DNA from 3 places in the Lactococcus kimchii genome. Region 2 is predicted to be linked to each of the others. Evidence: predicted binding sites of a transcription regulator. Region 2 holds the regulator's gene; each other region holds the start of a gene.
The links. The regulator Rex, encoded in region 2, represses fermentation and respiration genes when NADH is low (regulators of the CRP and FNR family bind a similar motif). The targets are predictions, from matches to a motif close to TTGTGAANTANTTCACAA.

Region 1 (4,293 bases), 1.1 Mb from region 2:
TAGCGTCATCGTTTGCAGGGATAACAACGTCGATTGGTTCTGGATCTGCGTTTGTATCAACCATCGCTACAACTGGGATTCCCAAAGTTTTAGCTTCTTTAACTGCGATTTGTTCAGCATGTGGGTCAACGATGTACATTACATCTGGGATACGAGGCATATCAGCGATACCACCGATGAATTTTTCAAGACGTTCGCGTTCTTTGTTCAAGAGTACAACTTCTTTTTTAGGAAGAACTTCGAAAGTTCCTTCTTCTTCCATTTTGTTGATTTCTTTAAGACGAGCTACACGTGTTTGGATAGTGTTCCAGTTAGTGAGCATACCACCCAACCAACGGTGGTTAACGTAGTATTGACCAGCACGAAGGGCTTCTTCTTTAACTGCTTCAGCGGCTTGTTTTTTAGTCCCAACAAAGAGTACTACTGCACCTTCTTGTGAAGCGTTTTTTACATAGTTGTAAGCATCGTCAACAAGTTTTACAGTTTTTTGAAGGTCGATAACGTGGATACCATTACGTTCTGTGAAGATGTATGGTTTCATTTTTGGGTTCCAACGACGCGTTTGGTGACCAAAGTGTACACCAGCTTCGAGGAGTTGTTTCATTGAAATAACTGACATGGATATGTCTCCTTTTAAAATAGTTTTTCCTCTTTTATCTGTCTTCCGCAGCCGCAATACTTGCGTACACTACGACCTTGTCAAGATAAAATGTGAAATGGTTGCCTTTTTTAATTATGATTTCGCACACATAGCAACTTTCTCATTATACACTGTTTTCTTCGTTTTTGCAAGTTTTTTTGATGTTTCCGTCAGTAATTTCTCTGAGAGAAAATGCTGACGGATTTGCTGGATGAGTTTCGTCAGTAATTTTTCTAAGAAAAAAATGAATATTTTCGCTGAAAACGCTTTTTTATGATAAAATAATAATATAAGTATTTTTAAATTAAAAAAAGGAGAGAATAAAATGAAAGAAAAAATCTTGTTGGGTGGCTACACTAAACGCAAATCTAAAGGAGTTTACAGCGTTCTTTTAGATTCTAAAAATAAAGAATTAACAACTTTGAGCGAGGTGGCGGCGGTACAAAATCCGACCTACATCGCCGTTGATAAAGCAGGACATCTCTACACCTGTGCCGCTGATGGCAATGGTGGTGGAGTGGCAGCTTTTGCTTTCAATGGTGAGACGGCAACTCCTCTTGGAAATGTAACAAGCACTGGCGCGCCACTTTGCTATGTTGCTGTCGATGAAGCACGCCAATTAGTTTATGGTGCGAATTACCATCTTGGTGAAGTCCGTGTCTACAAGATTCAAACTGATGGTTCACTCAAATTGACCGATACAGTCAAACATGAAGGTTCTGGTCCCCGACCTGAGCAAAGTAGCGCTCATGTTCATTATGCTGATTTGACTCCCGACGGTCGATTAGTAACTTGCGATTTGGGAAGTGACGAAGTGACCGTTTATGATGTCCTGGGTGACGGAAAACTTAATATTGCTGCGATTTACCGCGCTGAAAAAGGCATGGGCGCTCGCCATCTGACTTTCCACCCTAATGAAAAAGTGGCTTATCTCGTTGGCGAACTTAATTCAACCATCGAAGTCTTGAGCTATAACAGCGAAAAAGGTCGTTTTGCCCGCATCCAAACGATTTCAACTCTTCCTAGTGACTATACCGAATTTAATGGTGTCGCTGCTATCCGTCTTTCTGATGACGGAAAATTCCTCTATACTTCCAATCGTGGACATGATTCTTTGGTGACTTACAAAGTAAGCCCACTCGGAACAAAACTTGAGTTGGTTGGTTGGGTAGCTACCGAAGGCAACATTCCTCGCGATTTCAATTTTAATAAAAGTGAAGATTTTGTGATCGTCGCTCATCAAAATTCTGACAATCTGACCCTCTTTTCTCGTGATAAATCAACAGGTCAACTCACTTTGGAACAAAAAGACGTTTATGCCCCTGAAATAACTTGCGTTTTGCCTTACTAAATTACTGACGGATTTTTCGTCAGCATTTTGGGAAATGAAAACTAATTTTATTGTCAAATAAAATTTATTTGACAATATTTTTTTGCTCAAAGCATTGGTATAGACACTGTCCTGAACAGCCGTATTCTTTAGATTGTAAAATCACTCACAATATCACTTGACATTCCGAAAAATGTTTGTTAAACTATTCACGTACTATTAAGTGAATGTTATCACAAAGGAGAAAAATATAAACATGGCAACTAAAAAAGCTGCTCCAGCCGCTAAAAAACCTTTAACCGCTGAAGAAAAAGCCGCAAAATTCCAAGAAGCTGTCGCTTATACTGATAATTTGGTCAAGAAAGCGCACGATGCTGTTCTTAAGTTTGAAGGTTACACTCAAGCGCAAGTTGATACAATTGTTGCCGCTATGGCACTTGCCGCAAGTAAACACTCACTTGAACTCGCTCACGAAGCAGTTAACGAAACAGGTCGTGGCGTTGTTGAAGATAAAGATACAAAAAACCATTTCGCCTCAGAATCTGTTTATAACGCCATCAAAAACGATAAAACTGTTGGCGTGATTGCTGAAAATAAAGTCGCTGGCTCTGTTGAAATCGCAAGCCCACTCGGTGTTCTTGCTGGTATTGTGCCAACAACAAACCCAACTTCTACAGCAATTTTCAAATCACTCTTGACAGCAAAAACACGCAATGCGATTGTCTTTGCTTTCCACCCACAAGCGCAAAAATGTTCTTCACACGCAGCTAAAATCGTGTATGATGCAGCCGTTGAAGCTGGCGCACCTGAAAACTTTATCCAATGGATTGAAGCACCAAGTCTTGATATGACGACTGCGTTGATTCAAAATCACGGAATTGCAACAATCCTCGCAACAGGTGGACCTGGTATGGTCAATGCTGCCCTCAAATCTGGTAACCCTTCACTCGGTGTTGGTGCCGGTAATGGTGCAGTTTACGTTGATGCTACTGCAAACATTGAACGTGCCGTTGAAGATTTATTGCTTTCAAAACGTTTTGATAACGGAATGATTTGCGCTACTGAAAATTCAGCTGTTATCGACGCTTCTATCTATGATGAATTTGTTGCTAAAATGCAAGCGCAAGGTGCTTACATGGTGCCTAAAGAAGACTATAAAGCCATCGAAAGCTTTGTATTCGTGGAACGCGCTGGCGAAGGCTTTGGTGTTACAGGGCCTGTAGCTGGTCGCTCTGGTCAATGGATTGCTGAGCAAGCTGGCGTAAACGTCCCTAAAGACAAAGATGTTCTCTTGTTTGAACTTGACAAGAAAAACATTGGCGAAGCGCTCTCTTCTGAAAAACTTTCTCCATTGCTTTCAATCTACAAATCAGAAACACGTGAAGAAGGAATCGAAATCGTCCGCGCCCTCCTTGCTTATCAAGGAGCTGGTCACAATGCCGCAATCCAAATCGGTGCAATGGATGATCCATTCGTTAAAGAATACGGTGAAAAAGTCGAAGCTTCTCGTATCCTCGTCAACCAACCTGACTCAATCGGTGGTGTCGGCGATATCTATACAGATGCAATGCGTCCATCACTTACACTTGGAACTGGTTCATGGGGGAAAAATTCACTTTCACACAATTTGAGTACATATGATCTTTTGAATGTTAAAACTGTGGCTAAACGTCGTAATCGCCCACAATGGGTTCGTTTGCCAAAAGAAATCTACTACGAAAAAAATGCAATCTCTTACTTGCAAGAATTGCCACACGTCCACAAAGCTTTCATCGTTGCTGACCCTGGTATGGTTAAGTTTGGCTTTGTTGACAAAGTTTTGGAACAACTTGCTGTTCGTCCAAAACAAGTCGAAACAAGCATCTATGGTTCTGTTCAACCTGACCCAACTTTGAGCGAAGCGATTGCGATTGCCCGTCAAATGAAACAATTTGAACCAGATACTGTCATCTGTCTTGGTGGTGGTTCTGCTCTTGACGCTGGTAAAATCGGTCGTTTGATTTATGAATATGATGCGCGTGGTGAAGCTGACCTTTCTGATGATGCTAGCCTCAAAGAACTCTTCCAAGAATTGGCTCAAAAATTCGTGGATATTCGTAAACGGATCATCAAATTCTACCACCCACATAAAGCACAAATGGTCGCTATCCCTACTACTTCTGGTACTGGTTCTGAAGTGACACCATTTGCCGTTATCACTGACGATGAAACTCACGTGAAATACCCACTTGCTGACTATCAATTGACACCACAAGTAGCGATTGTTGACCCTGAGTTCGTTATGACTGTGCCAAAACGTACCGTTTCTTGGTCTGGTATCGAC
Region 2 (4,293 bases):
TTTGGACTAGTTGCCACCACGCCAATAGTATCGTAGATATTGGCCTTAATCGTAGAAAGCGGCATACTAGCTATGGCTTGATTGGTAATGGCATTGATGTAATTGACATTGACCGTCGACGTCCCTTTTACTAAGGTTCCTGTGGAACTATTCAAACTAACAGATAGATTACCGTAGTTACCTCCAGTTCCTCCCAAGAATCCAAAGGTTATGGCATCTTGCAAATTGAGGTGAGTCGTTATCGTTTTTGTTGCATTTCCTGAATTTTGCGGAGTTAAGGTAAAACTCAATGTCCCAGAGATCAAACCAGCCGGCGCTGTATTTGTAGCATCAGGAGTCCACGAAATAGAGATAGCCTCTGTTACCTGTGAGGGTGTCCCTGTTTTGATTCCTAAAGTGTAAGTATCGTCAGGCGCATCCATGTAGGCCGTACCGTTCGTTGTATTTTGGTTCCCTGTACCAGTCGCACTAGATCCCAGTGAAGAATAGTCCGCACCTTGTAGAGCACCTGTACTGTTTGTATTTCGAATCGCAATAACAGAACCACCACCTGCCACCCAGCCATTTGAAGTTGTTCCGTCAACATCCGCAGGATTGGAAATGTTAGAGTATAAGTCACGTCCAATAAATACAGAGTTTGCTAAGCCATTGATTCCGAGGTTTGCTCCAGTAGCTGTTTTGACATTTGTTGCCAACTGGCTAGAGCTAGCTGGTGTTAGGACAAATCCTAAAGCATCCCCTGTATTATGCCAGTTTCCGAGTGTACCGTCATCGATCTTGATTTGAGCAGACATTGAAAATGCTTGTGAAGTATCAACAGCTCCATTAAAAGTCGCATAACCTACTGTACTTGCTGTATCATTGACTAGGTCAAACCAATTTCCATTCGTCACGGTATGGCCATCTGTAGAACCTGTTGTATAATTACTGGTTTGATTGACTTGACCGTTCGAGGAAGTATGGTTGCCTGTATCATAAGCCTGCCCTGGAACTAAGGTGGCAGATGAGGTCGTTGCTGCTCTGACCGTTAGCATTCCGTCATCTCCCATGAAGGGGAGAGCTACGGGACTGATAGCACCCACAAAGAGAGCTAACGTCATACCCAGATAGAGCCACGTCTTACCTTTTTTCCACGCTCTAAAATGAGTCACTTTTTTTTCATGAATCGAATGATAAAATAAAGCACCTTTGTGTTGCAATAGACTCATCCTATACAGTCCCCTCTCTAGCTTAATTTACTCCTTAATTAGAAAGTTTGAATTTATAGTGTGAACAGCCATTGTTTCATTTAGATTATTTATCGTTACTTATATATTACCGTAAAAACCTTATCTTTTCCAAAGATATACAAAAATAATCGTAATTCGACATCTTACAACAACCCAAGAAAACTTTTAAAACAAAAAAATAAAACCCGTCAGCAACTGACAGGTTTTTTCCATAGAAATTAGACTAATACCAATCTCTCTCGCAACTCTATTTTTCGAACTTCTGGCGGAATAAAAGTCCGAATTCCTTCTTCATTAAAACCAATTAAAAGACGATTTTCATCAAAAATAAGTGGACGTTTCAACAGACGGGGTTTTTCTTGAATCAAAGAGTAAGCTTCTTCCAGACCCAAGGTATCGAAATCGTGAACCAGCTCTGTATAAGCTCTTCCTCGTATCGCAATAATATCCTCTAAGCCATTTTCAGTCAAAGATAAAATCTTGATGATGTCCTCTTTTTCCAAAGCTGTCGTCCCCAAATTCACTTCTGTGAATTCAAGCTGATGTTTTTTTGAGCCATTTCCTTGCCTTTCTGCACGATGAACAAGAGCCAGTGAGATAAACTTTAATCATAAATTCTCCTCATCTTTTTATCATAATTCTATTTTACCATGAAAGCTCAACAAAAGAAAGCGTTTTATAGAAAAAACTTCTTTTTTTGTGAGCGTTAACAACAGCTTAGTAGAGCTTCTTTTGTTTGATAAAATCACAAAAATTTGATAAAATTATCACAAAGAAGTAAATAATAAGTAATTTAATTTTTTTCATCAACATATTTCGAGGTAAAACATCATGACTGACAACAAAGTAAGTAAAAACTTACCCAAAGCTACTGCAAAGCGGTTGCCCCAATATTATCGCTTATTCAAAAGCTTAGTTGACGAAAACATCACCCGAACCAATTCTCAACTCATTTCTGAAAAAATTGGTGTTGATGCAGCAACGATTCGCCGTGACTTTTCTCTTTTCGGTGAATTAGGTCGCCGTGGTTATGGCTACGAGACTCAAACTTTGCGAGACTTCTTTGGCGAACTACTCGGACAAGACCAAGAAACACATATCGCGCTCATAGGAGTTGGAAATCTTGGTCGAGCACTACTTCATTACCAATTTCAAGAGCGTAATAAAATGCGAATCACTCAAGCCTACGATATTTCAGGAAACCCTTTGGTCGGGACTCAGACTGAGGATGGAATCCCAATTTATAACATCTCTGATCTTGAACGCAATATTAAACAATCAGACATCAAGACAGCCATTCTCTCTGTTCGTAAAGAAAATGCCCAAGAAGTCGTTGATCTTCTGATTAGAGCGGGAATTAAGGGTATTCTCAACTTCGCTCCTGTTCGTCTGAAAGTCCCTGAGGATGTCGTCATCCAATCCATTGACCTTACTAAAGAACTTCAAACTCTCCTCTTTTTTATGGGGAATAATAAATAAATCACTAAATAAAATAAAAAACGGCTTACAAAGCCGCTTTTTATTTTTAAGTCTTGCAGAAAAGTCAAACTTACCTTTTCTTGCCCACTTCTATCAAATCAACTGAATTTGTAGCCTTAAAAAAATTGGCAAACTTCTTTAAAAAATCTTAAGTTAAACTTAAAATTTTCTGTGCTACAATAATGAAAAGAAGATTTTACACAGGAAAGGACCACTATGCCAACTCAAACGCAGAAAATTACGATTGAATTACGACAACTTAAAATCAAAATCAAGAGCATGAGCCAAGAAATCGCGATGTTAAACTCTCAACGCTCTGATTTAATTCAAAATAAACGTTTGATTGAACAACGCCTGAGCAAGCTTTCTTCCGAAATCTTCAGGGATTCTTGCCAACTCAAAGAAAAAGAACAACAATTGAAGGCACAACAATAATGTTTATGCCTTCCTTAATTTCAAATGTTTTCATTGCTCTTTTCCGAAATTAGTTGTTTGTAGATTCCCCACGATTAAATGTAGAAAGATTAGCTGTATCTAAAACGACTTGATCAGCTTTCAAGCGAGTTTTTCTTACTTCAATCACGCCTTGTTCATCAGCATTGACTTGATTTGATAATTCATCCAGTTGATGTTGGAGATTTTCAGTTTTTGTTTTTTCAGTTTGATATTCTACTTGTTTGTTATCTAACTCTCTTTGCTTGCTTGCTACTGCATCTTGGCCTTCTTTGATTTTTTGTTGGACTTCGGCAATTTTATTTTGAATTTCTTGTTCTTTTGATGCCAATTGACTACTTAAGCTTGTTTTTTCACCTTGCAATGTTTGCAATTCTTGGTTCAAATGATTCAATTGAGTGCTTTGTTGTTGGCTTGTGCTTTGAGATGTCTCCAAAGCTGCTTGAGCTATTTTTAATTCATCTGAGGCTTCTTGTACTTCATGAGCTTCTGTGTGGATACGAGTTGACAATGTATCAATGTCATTGTTGATTTCTTGTACATCCCCATGTCCAGCCCAAAAACCTTCAGCGAGTGTTTTCGCCCCAAACCCAGCGCTAACGAATACGGCTACTAAAACTGCTGTTGCAGTTACTTTTGAAAATTTCATTTTTTTCTCCCCTTAATGCCCGCTCCTATGCGGCTTGTCTTTTCACACGACAAAAACAATTTTAGCATACAGCCAAAAAATAAGCAAGAAAAAATGTAGTTCTTTAATTACGCTCATATATTTGAAAAATTCAAAAAAATGGATATCTATGAAAGCTAACCGTAAAGAATTATAAGCTCTGTGTGTATTAACATTGCCTACTTTCAATTATCAAGAATAATAAAAGTTCCGTCATTGTCGGAACTTTTATTTGGTTATTACACTACAAAAATAACCCCTAACCTCATTTTATTAAGCGTTATTTTTTCGCTATCTCATTTGAAATACCGAAATCATGGATAGATTTATCATAACATATGTACTTATATAGAAGAAAGCTCTTTCGTTAACTACATTTGTTAACATTTTGAAGCCGCTTTCTCCCTTAATGCGCCTGTTCTCGAAAGCTAAAATATTTTCCCGCACCAACAATTAAATGGTCAA
Region 3 (4,293 bases), 1.3 Mb from region 2:
GGATAAGCCGGAAAGAATATTTCCAAAAACTTATCCACAGTGGAAAAGTAGGACTGAAAAAAATTACTGACGCATTTATCAGTAATTTTTTTCATTTTGGTCAGTAATTTTAAACGTGAATTGGCAAACCATCAGCCAATTCAGCAGTATCCATGATTGCTTCGCCAAGCGTTGGGTGAGGTTGAATCGTCAATGAAATATCTTTAGAAGTCAAACCGTTTTCAATTGCCAGTGACAATCCAGAAATTAAGTCAGAAGCACCAGGACCAACGATTTGAGCCCCAATCAGCGCCCCCTCTTTCTTTTCAGTAATCAAACGCAAGAAACCAGTCGTATCATTCATTGAAATAGCACGCCCATTTGCTGCAAATGGGAACTTAGAAATTTTAACATCTTTGCGATCCTTAACAGATTCAGGCGTTTCACCGACAGTTGCCAATTCAGTAGTTGTATAAGCTACAGCAGGTAAAGCCACGTGTAAATCGACGTCATCTTCAGCTCCAGCAATTGCAGCAGCAGCAACTTTAGCTTGGAAAGAAGCTTTGTGAGCAAGCATTGGACCAGGCACTACATCACCAATTGCGTAAATGTGGGGCACATTGGTTGCATAAGATTCATTAACTTCGATCAACCCGCGGTCAGTCAACTTAACATCAGTATTGTTCAATCCGATTAAATCAGTATTTGGACGACGACCAACAGAGACGAGTAAGTAATCACCAGTCACTGTTTGTTCTTTTCCATCAACTTCAAACGTCAAAGTCACATCTTTATCAGTTTGAGTAGCTGATTTAGCCATTGCTGAAGTAAAGATTTCAGAACCAGCAGATTTCACGCGATTAGCAATGATATCAGACATTTCTTTATCAAAACCGTTTAAGATGTGATCCAATCCTTCAACGATTGTAATCTTAGAACCGAGCATCCGGTAAGCTCCACCAAGCTCAGACCCAATAACTCCTCCTCCAACAATAATCAAATGTTTAGGGATTTCTGGAAGTGACAACGCACCAGTGGAGTCAATAATGCGACCACCAAATGGGAAAGAAGGAATTTCGATAGGACGTGAACCAGTTGAGATAATCACATCATTAAATTGCAAAAGTTGGAAACCATCTTCTTGTTCGACATTAATTGTATTATTGTCAACAAATTCTGCTGTTCCTTGAATCACGTCAACTTTGTGTTTTTTAAGTAGCATTTTGACGCCACCTGTCAACTGGTTGACAACTTTATCTTGTTTCCATTTTTGAGCAGAAGCCCAATCAAGCTCTACTTTACTCATTGAAAGTCCGAAAGGATTTTTCTTTTCCGAAGCCTCCAAAGATTCTTGATAATGGTGACCAATATTAATCAATGCTTTTGAGGGAATGCAACCAATATTTAAACAAACCCCACCGACATTATCTTTTTCGATAATTGTAACTTTTTTACCAAGTTCAGCCGCACGAATGGCAGCAACATAACCACCAGGGCCAGAACCAATAACAACCAAATCAACTTCTGTTGCTTGTGCACCAACAACCATAATATATCCTCTTTCTTGTAAACATTAGTGTCAAATTGATTGACAATATTGTAAACTAGCTGACAAAACTTGTCAGCTGATGGAAAATGACTTTTCGTTATTTTCCTATTAAATCTCCATCAACATAAACTCAGGATCAGCCAAAAGTGATTTCAAGTAGTTAAGTGAACTTTGTCCTAACATGCCATCAATCAAACGGTGGTCATAAGTTAGTGACAATTTCATATTTTGACCTACGACAATTTCACCTTCTCCATTGACAATTGGTTCTTTAACAATTGAGCCGAGTCCCAAAATCATGACATCAGAACCATTAATAATAGGTGTAAACCATGAGCCACGCGCAGAGCCAATATTTGAAATTGTTATAGTTGAACCTTGCATTTGTTGTGGTTTCAATGTGCCTTCACGAGTAGCAGTAGCTAACTCAGCGATTTCTTTAGCAATTTCAAGAATTGATTTATTTTCAGCTTCATGAATAACCGGCACATACAAACCAGTTGGAGCATTGACCGCAATCCCTACATTAACGTGTTCATGATAAACAATTTCTTGTTTTTCATAATCCACAGAAGCATTGATATCTGGGAATTTATGAGCAGTAGTGGCCAAAGCTTTAGCAACATAAGCAAGATAAGTTAATTTAATATCTTGTTTAGCGGCAATTTCTTTAAACATTGCACGATGTTTGACCAACTTAGAAACTTCAACTTGATCAAAGTTTGTTACTGGTGGGATGTGTGTATGTTGAGCAGTCATGACTTTAGAAACAACTTTACGAGTTGGATTCATTGCTTCACGTCGATCACCAGCCCCTGCTTTAACGCTTGGCGCCTTTTCAGCCACAGGAGCTGCTGGTTTATCAGCCTTAGGTGCTGGAGCAGCTTCTGGTTGAGCGATAGGAGCAACATTCCCAGATTCAAAAGCTTTAACATCGGCCAAAGTTGTGTGACCGTGACGACCAGTTGCAGGAACTTGACTTAAATCAATACCAGCCTTGCGTGCATATTGGCGCACAGAAGGCATCGCAAGAATATGACCAGTAGAAGTTGTTTTAGTCAATGGAGCATTTGCAGGACTAGTAGCAGGAGTAGCTGCTTTAGGTGCTTCTGCGACTGGAGCAGGACTAGCAGCTGCTGGAGCAGCCCCAGTTCCATTGTATTCAATCAAAGGAGCCCCAACTTCTACAGTTGTTCCAGCTTCAACGAAAAGTTTAGTGACTTTTCCAGAATATGGAGAAAGAATTTCTTGCATGAGTTTATCATTTTGAACCTCTGCAACAGGATCATCTTCTTTAATTTCATCTCCAACTTTAACTAACCAGTTGGCGATATCTCCTTCATGCATTCCTTCACCAATATCAGGCATCGTGAAGATTTGAGCTTCTCCAGAAGGTGCATCACTTGTAGTAGTATCAGAACTAGCTGTTTCTTGAGCAGCAGGAGCAGCTTCAGAAGAGCCTGAACCGTCACCATCAAACTCAACCAAAGGAGAATCAACTTCTACAGTTGTTCCAGCTTCAACGAAAAGTTTAGTTACGGTACCAGAATAAGGAGAGAGAATTTCTTGCATAAGTTTATCATTTTGTACTTCAGCAATGGGGTCATCTTCTTTAACAACATCTCCAACTTTAACTAACCAGTTGGCAATGTCTCCTTCGTGCATTCCTTCGCCAATATCAGGCATTTTAAAAATCTCAGTCATAGTCAACCACCTCTTTAACTTTATTCACAATATCTTCAGCTTTAACTGCCCAGTCATTTTCTGCTTGTGCAAAGGGGAAAATTGAGTCAGGACCACTAACACGTCCAATTGGCGCTTTAAGGTTCAAAACAAAACGTTCTGAAATTTCGGCCATGACATTCGCTGCGATACCGGCTGTACGTTGAGCTTCTTGAACAACGACCACACGCCCAGTTTTTTCAACTGTTTTACCAATTGAGGCAATATCAAGAGGAGCAACTGTTCTGAGGTCAAGGACTTCAGCTTTAATTCCATCTTTTTCGAGTTGTTCAGCTGCTTTAAGAGCAAGTGGAACTGTTCCACCATAAGCAATGATTGAAACATCAGAGCCTTCTTTAGCGACTGCAGCAGTATCAAGTGGCGTAGTATAGTAACCTTCAGGAACTTCACCTTTAAGTGAGCGATAAAGGTGAAGGTTTTCAAGGAAAATAACAGGGTCGTTATTTTCAATTGAAGCCAGCAATAATCCTTTAGCATCAGCTGGATTTGAAGGCATTACAACACGAATTCCGGGGATTTGTGAAAATAGCCCTTCAATTGAATCCGCGTGCATTTCAGGCGTTTTAGTTCCGATTCCATAAGGTGTACGTACGACAATATTATTTGAACGTGTGTTATTAAAACGATAACGTGTCCGGCTCATTTGTCCAGCAATTGAGTCGAAAACTTCAAAGATAAAGGTTCCGAATTGAATTTCCATAATGGGGTGGAAACCTTGTGTTGCAAGACCAATTGCCATTCCACCAATTCCTGATTCAGCAAGTGGAGTATTGAAAACACGTTCTTCTCCATATTTTGCTTGCAGACCATCAGTAGCACGGAAAACCCCACCATTTTGTCCAACGTCTTCACCAAAAATGAGTGCATCTTTATCTTTTTCAAGCGCCAAATCAAGCGCTTCTGTAATTGCTGCAATATAAGTTTTTACTGCCATTCTTATTTGCCCTCGCTTTCAAATTTTGCAATTTGTTCTGCCATTGCTTGGCTTGGCACTTCAAGTGTATTTTTAATGAAGTTAGAAA

Region 1: the regulator Rex is predicted to act here: its motif matches at 2,125-2,142, upstream of adhE (bifunctional acetaldehyde-CoA/alcohol dehydrogenase).
Region 3: the regulator Rex is predicted to act here: its motif matches at 1,577-1,594, upstream of lpdA (dihydrolipoyl dehydrogenase).

The regions. Positions count from the first base shown of each region.
Region 1 covers NZ_SDAK01000001.1:1,514,117-1,518,409, forward strand. Annotated here, with positions in the region: gene rpsB (30S ribosomal protein S2) at 1-619, opposite strand, end outside; gene EQJ87_RS07520 (lactonase family protein) at 966-1,991, shown strand; gene adhE (bifunctional acetaldehyde-CoA/alcohol dehydrogenase) at 2,227-4,293, shown strand, end outside.
Region 2 covers NZ_SDAK01000001.1:413,905-418,197, forward strand. Annotated here, with positions in the region: gene EQJ87_RS02070 (beta strand repeat-containing protein) at 1-1,208, opposite strand, end outside; partial or broken gene EQJ87_RS02075 (Spx/MgsR family RNA polymerase-binding regulatory protein) at 1,448-1,841, opposite strand; gene EQJ87_RS02080 (redox-sensing transcriptional repressor Rex) at 2,061-2,708, shown strand; gene EQJ87_RS02085 (hypothetical protein) at 2,925-3,143, shown strand; gene EQJ87_RS02090 (hypothetical protein) at 3,193-3,810, opposite strand; gene radC (RadC family protein) at 4,235-4,293, opposite strand, start outside.
Region 3 covers NZ_SDAK01000001.1:1,698,135-1,702,427, forward strand. Annotated here, with positions in the region: gene lpdA (dihydrolipoyl dehydrogenase) at 110-1,528, opposite strand; gene EQJ87_RS08460 (2-oxo acid dehydrogenase subunit E2) at 1,637-3,232, opposite strand; gene EQJ87_RS08465 (alpha-ketoacid dehydrogenase subunit beta) at 3,225-4,205, opposite strand; gene EQJ87_RS08470 (thiamine pyrophosphate-dependent dehydrogenase E1 component subunit alpha) at 4,208-4,293, opposite strand, start outside.